DNA from 2 places in the Halobacillus sp. SY10 genome. Region 2 is predicted to be linked to the other one. Evidence: riboswitches for the same ligand, from Rfam matches in the RefSeq annotation. Region 2 holds a riboswitch; the other holds the start of a gene.
What was found. A riboswitch is a leader RNA that binds a small molecule or an ion and turns the genes downstream of it on or off. The one in region 2 is predicted to bind S-adenosylmethionine.
Positions count from the first base shown of each region.

Region 1: linked by a shared signal. The riboswitch ahead of ACJA3J_RS21110 (5-methyltetrahydropteroyltriglutamate--homocysteine S-methyltransferase) and the one ahead of ACJA3J_RS03960 (Na+/H+ antiporter NhaC family protein) in region 2 are both predicted to bind S-adenosylmethionine.

Region 1 covers NZ_CP174345.1:4,221,442-4,225,866, forward strand. Annotated here, with positions in the region: gene ACJA3J_RS21105 (aldo/keto reductase) at 1-556, opposite strand, end outside; gene ACJA3J_RS21110 (5-methyltetrahydropteroyltriglutamate--homocysteine S-methyltransferase) at 647-1,768, opposite strand; SAM riboswitch class I at 1,865-1,967, opposite strand; gene ACJA3J_RS21115 (TetR/AcrR family transcriptional regulator) at 2,071-2,691, opposite strand; gene ACJA3J_RS21120 (MFS transporter) at 2,645-3,907, opposite strand; gene ACJA3J_RS21125 (hypothetical protein) at 4,104-4,310, opposite strand.
Region 2 covers NZ_CP174345.1:778,402-782,826, forward strand. Annotated here, with positions in the region: gene ACJA3J_RS03945 (ABC transporter permease) at 1-350, shown strand, start outside; gene ACJA3J_RS03950 (ABC transporter ATP-binding protein) at 373-1,146, shown strand; gene ACJA3J_RS03955 (ABC transporter substrate-binding protein) at 1,171-2,247, shown strand; SAM riboswitch class I at 2,319-2,426, shown strand; gene ACJA3J_RS03960 (Na+/H+ antiporter NhaC family protein) at 2,562-3,881, shown strand; gene ACJA3J_RS03965 (glycoside hydrolase family 3 N-terminal domain-containing protein) at 4,213-4,425, shown strand, end outside.

The DNA.
Region 1 (4,425 bases), 870 kb from region 2:
CCATCGCAAGTTCAATCGGTTCTGTCGTGTTAACGCCAAGGCCCCACGAACGGATGACTCCTTCTTCCCGAAGACGTGACAATACACGGAAAGCTCCGGTTCTCGCTTCTTCAAATTTAGCCACCCATTCATCTCCGTGGAAATCAGGAGAAACGTCATGCACGAAGACCATGTCTAAACGATCGGTTTGCAGTCGTTCAAGGCTCTGCTCGATCGACCGTTTCGTTGCGTCTTCCGTGTAATCGGTAATGACTTTATTGTTCCGGCCATGTTCAAAAAGCCCTGCGTTCTCTTCTGTCTCATCCGTCATATAACGACCGACTTTTGTGCTTAATACATAGTCATCACGGTTATACTTCGATAACACGTCACCGACACGCATCTCCGCTAAACCGGCTCCATAAAAAGGTGCAGTGTCAAAATAGCGGACGCCCTCATCCCAGGCGGTTTGTATCGTTTCACGGGCTTCTTCTTCCGGGACATCCCTGAACATATTTCCTAAAGGGGCTGTGCCAAGTCCTACTTTATGTTTCAATGCATCCTGCAGTGATTTCATGTGTTCATTCCTCCTTTTAAAAAGAACCTATAGTTGTATAACCAACTATAAGAAAAATGAAACATTCCTTCCAAGGAGATTAAGTCTACATCAGCCCTCCTGCCACACTTCTTCTGCAATCCTGACAACATGGTCGATTTTCTTCCACTGCTGTTCTTCTGTGATTTCATTACCTTCTTCTGTTGATGCAAATCCACATTGAGGACTCAAACACAGCTGGCTCAAAGGTACATAATCTGAAGCTTCAAGAATACGAGCCTTCACGCGCTCTGGATCCTCCAACTCTCCATACTTTGATGTAATTAAACCAAGAACGATGGATAAGTCTTGGCGGTTCATATGACGAAGGGGCTCAAATCCGCCGGAGCGCTCATCGTCAAACTCAAGGAACAAACCATCAACATCCAAGCCACCAAAAATTGTTTCCGATACCGCTTCATAGCTTCCGCTCGTCATAAAGGTCGAACGGAAATTGCCTCGACAAATATGCATGGTAATAAGCAGATCATCCGGTCTGTTGGCAATCGACTCATTGATGGCACGTGCACACAGCTCGGCCACTTCCTCAGGGTTTTGGCCTTTCTTTTTCATTGAAGCACGTCCTTCTTCTGAGAAAAACGTCGCCCATGACGTATCATCAAACTGTAGGTAGCGGCAGCCTTCCTCATAAATTTTGTTTATGAATCCTCGATAAGCCACCACTAAATCATTGACGAGTTCTTCATCGTCATCATAAATGCCTTCCGACCGATCCGCACGGAATAAGAGCATGTTCGGACTCGGGATTGTCAATTTGGCAACAGCATCACCGGCAATGCTTTTTAAAAAACGGAAATGGTTGACCATCTCATGATCACTGAAACCTACATGTCCTGTAATTTTAATTCCACGGGCTTTCGTTTCCACTCCTTTGAATTTCAGACCTTTTTCAGGTTCATAACCTTCTACCCCATCGAGGCCTTCGAGGAAATCAAAATGCCACCAGCTTCGGCGGAAATCGCCATCCGTGACAGCTTTCAATCCTGCTGCTTTTTGTTTTTCTACTAATTTTACAATCTCTTCATCTTCCACTTGACGCAATTCCTCTTCCGTTATTTCTCCCTCTGCCTGTTGGATACGTGCTGCTTTTAATCGTTCTGGACGTAGGAAGCTTCCTACATGGTCTCCTTTAAATGGTGTTCTCTTCACATTCTTTTCGGTTGTTATAGACATTTATAACCCTTCTTTCTTTCATAGTTTGTGCGCTCCAATAAGAAAAGCCCCTCTTCTAAATAAGAAGAGGGGCTAAGTAACCGCCGAACGATTCCCTTCTTATCTGCAAGCTGAACGCTTCTGGAATTAGCACAGTACTTTCTATAAGTCTGCTGCTAAGGTATCAACGGGCCAGTCCCTCCACCTTTCTGGATAAGAAACATGATTGAATTGTTAAAGATTACTATACAGGACTTCGATTGAAATTGACAACCGATTCTGAACATTTTTCTCTTGTTTTCCTTAAATAAAAATCCCCCTCTTCAAGAGGAGGATTCAATCAACGCCATTCTCAAATAATCCACGAACAGAGCCGACTGCTCCTTCAACTTTACCTTCTCTTCGGGCAAAATGGCATGATCGAGTGCCAGCCCGTCAATGAAAGTGATGATCGACCGCGCAATAATTTGGCTTTCATAGCGATCACTGAACTCACCGGATTTTTGCCCTTTTGTGATGAGTCCATCGTAAATCTGCAGACCCATTTCATAACGTTTTTCCCCGTACGCACGTCTTCGTTCATTGTTACGTCCGGTGATAAAGAACTCAAGCTTGCTTGGTGCGAGAGGGTCCATCTCTGTATTCGGACTGCCATCTTCCCCGAACAAAAGCTGCATAAGCAGGTCCCAATAGGACTCTACTTTTTCAAGAGAATCTTCTGTCGTTTCAGCTTCATCCGTCAGCCCTTCTTCAAGCAAGGCTTCAAATAGGTCTTCTTTATTTGAAAAATATTGATAGAGACCGCCGCGGCTGACGCCAGCCGACTCCATGACATGCTTCATCGTCGTGTGCTCGTATCCATGTTCGATGAATACGTTCCTTGCAGATTCCATGATGTCAGCTCGTCGTTGCTTCAGGTGTTCCTTGCTCACTCGTGGAGACATGTGCTTTCCCTCCCTCTACTTTTCGCTTCGTTACAAATCCTACGATGGATACGCAGACAAGGAGACTTGCTGTAATGGTAAACGTCGGAATGACGCCAATCATCGTCGCGATCCATCCTCCGACAAGAGGCCCAATGATGGTCGCAGTCGTCATGACACTGTTGATGGCCCCAAACACGCGCCCGGTCATATGAACAGGTGTGTTCACCTGGACAGTCGCCTGGAACGGAACAAAAATCAGACTTGCAGAGAAACCCGCGGTGAATCCGAGTCCCGGTCCCCAAAGGATAGAATAATTGAGGTCATAAAAGGTAAGCATCCCCATAATCCCAAAACTCGCTCCGATTCCACAAACCCCAAGGAGCATGAGCGGATAAGCTTTATAATCCGTTTTCTTCGCTAACAAAAATCCTGCTAAGAACATGCCGAGACCAGACCCCGTCACTAGATAACCGAACAAATCGGGGGACACCTGCGTCAGCTCACGAATTAAGACAATCAGCTGAGAATCGGCCGATTGAAGAATCAACAGGCTGAGCCCGACAAGAATCAAACCCGTCATCATAAAGCGGTTCGATTTAAGAAAAGAAAAGCCGAGCGCGAACTCTTTCTTGAACGACGCTTTCTCTTTTTCTTCTTCGGTCGTTTCCAGAGGAAGCGCATTTGGAACAAACAAGAGGATGACCGCAGACACGAGAAACGTGGCCGAGTCGATGATAAAAACTTGCTGGGCGCCGAAAACCGTAACAAGCAATCCACTAACGAGCGGGCCGAGAATTTTCGTCGACGAGTCAATCATCGAAGTGATCGACATCGCCCCTTTCATATCCTCCTCCGGCACCACTTCCTTCAATTTCCCGTTTTTCGCAGGAATGAATACTGCGGAGAAGATTCCGATCGTAAGTAGGGTTGCATAAACCATCCAAAGCGATGTCGCGACCGTCAAAATCAGTATTAAAGCCGCCCTCACGACATCAGATACGATCATAAGCGTTTTGCGGCTGAAGCGGTCAGCCACCATTCCAGCAACCGGTCCAAACAAAGCCATCGGCACAGCCAAACATAAAAAGACGAACGACACTTCAAGCGGTGATGCATCCCATTTCAATCCGACAAGCGTGATAATCGCGACAATGCTGAGCCAGTCGCCAATGCTCGAGATGGCTTGCGCGGACATCAAGGTCATATACCCTTTGTTTTTCCATAAACGCTCCATAGGTTGGGCCCCTCTCAATTAAACGACACCGATGTCGTTTTGTTAGTTATATTATATCGACACTGGTGTCGTTTTGCAACCGTTGTTTTAAAAAGAGTAAAATCGCCCATAAAAGCATGAAGGCAAAATTTTTACACCCTTGCTTTTACGTCCCTATATTCACTACTACTTATCAAAGGCCATGCAGCGATCAAACTCAAAACGGACCCTCGTCCATGTCGCTGTCTGAGTCTCCCTCTCTTTCATCTTTGACTATTTGTTTATGTATTTCACTGATGAGAAACAACCCCCTGAATAAGCAACCAACAACAATACCAAAAGTGATGATTCCTCCTATCAAAGGACCGGTCATCATAATCAACCAACCTAATAACATGCAGGCAAGAATAATAAAGAACAACATGCACATCCCTCCTTACAGCTTTTCATTATTTCAAACCATGCCAATCTAAAACAAGCATTCCCATTTAAAAGATTCTTCCGTACAGCGTTTTCAGCTCCCACAACAGCTTTAATTG
Region 2 (4,425 bases):
CTGTCGTCATTAATACGGTAGCGGGTGTTGTGAACATCGACCGCATTTATTTGGATGTTGCGAAAAATTATGGAGCGGATTCGAAGCAGTTTTTCTTCAAAATCGCTTTACCGGGTTCGCTGCCCGTCATGCTTGAAGGGATTCAGATGGGGCAGGCGATTGCGCTTCTGACGATTGTCGCGGCGGAAATGATGGGAGCCAACTCAGGTATTGGGTATTTGATCTGGACGTCGTATAAAGCCTTTTTATTGAAAGAGATGTTTGTCGGGCTTGTGCTCATTTCGTTCTTCGGCTATTTGTTCTCGATCATTCTCCGGGGACTGCAAGCCAAACTGCTGCCATGGCGCTAACTGATGAAAGGAGCGACAGGGGATGGAGGCTAAAATATCGATTAAGGATTTAACGAAAGTTTTTTACAAAAAAGAGAGCCGAGTGACAGCACTTGAAGGGATCTCGCTTGATATTGCGGATGGGGAGTTTGTCTGTCTTGTCGGACCAAGTGGTTGTGGGAAGACGACGTTACTAAGGATTCTGGCTGATTTAGAAAAGCCGAGCGGGGGATCTTTTTCAATTGCGAAGAGCAAAAAAGAACGCCCGCTGCAGTCGATGGTTTTTCAGGAACGCGGGGTCATCCCGTGGTTGACCGTTGAAGGCAATGTCAGTTTTGGATTGAAGATGAGACATTTGCCTGCAGACGTGATCAAGGAGCGGACCTCCTATTACTTGAATAAGGTGGGGCTCGATAAATTCGCCAAGCTCTATCCGAAGGAGCTGTCCGGCGGGATGAAGCAGCGCGTCAGCATCGCGAGAGCGTTTGCGAACGATCCGGAAATTCTCCTCATGGATGAACCCTTTGCCGCATTGGATGAGCAGAATAAATTCATTTTGCAGGAAGAACTATTGAATATTTGGTCGGAGACGAAGAAAACGGTCTTATTTATCACCCATAGCATAGATGAAGCGCTCCTACTTAGCGATCGGATCCTGTTAATGAGCTCTCAGCCCGGCACCATCATTGATGAGAAGCGGATCGATCTGCCGAGGCCGAGGAATATGGAGCAAGTACGGGCGGATCCTTTGATGGCGGAACATTTTGTGGAGATTTGGAATCATCTTCAGGATGAAGTCCAGCGTTCGCGTAAATAGTGAAAGAAAGGGGATTGGAATCCCATGGTGAAAAAAGTATGTCATCTGTTTTCTTTTTTGTTCATCATCTTTGTGTTGTTCGGCTGTGCTTCTGGTGAGAATGGGGAAGACACGGGCAGTGTTGAAAATCCTGACGGTGACTTTGCTCCATTAGACAAGAAGACGACGGTTGTCATTGCCGAAGATGGAGCTGCCTCAGGAGCCGGGTTTTATATCGCTGAGGAAAAAGGCTATTTTGATGATTACAACATAGATATCAAGTTCACAACGTTCGCCAACAGTGACGACATGCTTCCAGCCTTGGCAGCGGGTGAAGTGGACATTGCCGGTGGCGTTTCCACGGCTTCCTTTTTCAATGCCATTGCCCAGGGCATTGATGTGAAAATTATTGCCGATAAAGGTCACTATTTTGATGGTAGCTCATATTTCAGCTTTGTCATTCGTGAAGATCTACAGGATGAAATCAAAGATTATAGCGACTTGAAAGGCAAGCGGATTGCTGTCTCGTCGAGAAACGCCGTGGATGATTATATCTTCCAGCGCATGCTTGAACACGCGGGACTGACCGAAGACGATGTAGAATTCGTCCTCATGTCTGACTTTGGGAACATGCTTGCTGCGATGGGCAACAAGTCGATAGATGCCGCTCTTCAAATCGAACCACTGATCACCCAGGGGGAAGCGCAGGATCTGCACGTTCGTTTCGGTGACGCCACAGATTTCGCTCCAGATGCACAAATAGCAATGGTGCTTGGATCACCTGATTTTATCGAAAAAGAAACCGACGTATCCGTACGCTTTATGGCGGCCTACCTGAAGGGTGTTCGTGATTATAATGATGCATTCCTTCACGATGAAGGCCTTGATGAAGTGATTGATATCATGACTAAGCATACGGCATTGAAAGACGCTGACGTGTGGAAAAAAGTAGGCGTAACCGGGCTCGACCCGAACGGGGAAATGTTTATCGATGATATTAAGAAACAATTCGAGATGTATGACGCGAACGGCGCCATCAGTGGAGATATTGATTTCAATGATGCAATCGACACCTCTTTGTCTGAAGAAGCGATGGAAGTCATCGGGCGTTATGATCGATAACACTTTTTCTGAAAAAACACTTGTCATCGGATGGTTTTTATTGTAAAGTAACCATTAACTCAATTGAATAATTCTTATCAAGAGAAGCAGAGGAACTGGTCCTGTGAAGCTTCAGCAACCACCAACATCGGTTGGCCGGTGCTAATTCCAGCAAGTGATGATCACTTGAGAGATAAGAAGGAATGAACGGATACGATTCAAGAGCCTTCTTATGTGAGAAGGCTCTTTTTTGTTTGCGGCCTTCTTGTGGATCAGGAACTTTTCTCGGGATAAAACCAACTATTCTGATGAGTTATATAAAAGGAGGTCAAATCATGACAAAACCATTGAGCAACGCTTTCGCACTTATCCCATTTGCGATCTTTATTTTACTTTTCATTGGATCAGGAATCATCACAGGGGATTTTTATAAAATGCCTGTACTTGTCGCCCTGTTCGTAGCGATTCTCGCCGCGTTAGCCATGAACCGTAAAACGGATTTCCAAACAAAAATATCCCAACTGACGAAAGGGGGAGGACACCCGAACATCATCTTAATGGTCATCATTTTCCTGCTTGCGGGGGCTTTTGCTGCCGTGGCATCCGGAATGGGCGCGGTTGAATCGACTGTCAATCTCGGCTTAACCTACCTGCCGGGCGGTTGGATGGTCGTCGGACTATTTGTCATCGGCTGCTTCATCTCGATTTCCATGGGAACATCTACGGGTACGGTTGTGGCTCTTGCCCCCATTGGTGTGGGTGTAGCAGAGCAGACAGACATCGGACTTGCCTTGGTGATGGGGGCGATTGTCAGTGGTGCGATGTTCGGGGACAACCTTTCTGTCATTTCGGATACGACCATTGCTGCTGTACGGACACAGGGGACGGAAATGAAAGAGAAGTTCAAAGCGAATTTCTTCATCGTTCTTCCCGCAGCCATTGTTACAGCTGTGATCTTTGGTGTGATGACGGCAAATGCCTCAGCTAGTCTGTCGGAGAACTACACGTACAACATTGTGGAAATCCTGCCCTATTTAGGTGTCCTTGGATTCGCGGTTGCTGGGGTGAACGTTATATTTGTTCTTATTGGAGGGATTGTTTTTGCCGGAGGAGTCGGACTTTTGCTCGGTAAATTTTCCGGCATGGAATTCGTTACCCTCGTAGGAGATGGATTTACGAATATGCAGACACTTGCCATGATTGCGATTTTGCTGGGCGGACTTGTAGAATTGATCCGGGCAAATGGAGGCATCGAATTTTTATTACAGACAGTCAGCAGGAAAGTGAACTCCAATCGCGGTGGGGAGCTTGGCATCGCAGGGATTGTGACGGCCGTCAACTTTTCTACAGCGAACAATACGATTTCCATCATTACAGCAGGGCCGCTGGCAAAACAAATTTCTGATGAATATGGGATTGAAGGACGGCGCTCAGCAAGTATTCTCGATATCTTTGCCAGTTCCGTTCAAGGAATCATTCCTTATGGTGGACAAATCCTGGCGGTAGCGGGTGTGGCGAGCATTTCTCCTGTCGCGATTGTTCCGTTTTGCATTTATCCGATGCTTACAGCCGTGGCCGGGCTTTTAGCCATTGCTCTCAGATATCCGAAATTCACTGTTGAAAAAGGAAAAAGAGAATTAAAAAACGCCTCTTAAGAGGGAAGGGCACCTGAATTGGGTGCCTCTTTTTATGTACTTTTTTTACGCTCATTTTAAAATAATCTGACATAATATTTTAAAATGAGTCGATTGGAATAGTAGGAAAGGTTTGGAAAATGGGGAGAAAGAGAACGATTAGGGCCTTAAGTGGTATAGACGACTATATCTATTTCCGTTACGCTTTTATTACAAAATGTAAACGTTTACAACAATATTTCTCCTGAACCGACTTTTTGAGGGCACTTGTTTTAGAAAAATGTTTTGCAAAAGGGTCTTTTTGGATAGGAAGGCACCTTTTACAAATAGATAAATCAAGGAGGAATGGCGAATGAGAATGGCGGGCAAATGGATGTTGATCTTTACACTGACCATTGGCATGATGCTGCCGTCGTGGTTGATGGGTACAAAGGTGGAAGCTGCCGAAGATGACGGATTATCGGATGTAATCATCTTTGAGAATGTACCGCAGGCAGATGCAACGATGGAAGGGAATGAGTTTACTCTTTCCGCACTGAACGTGTATGAAGACGGACATTTCACA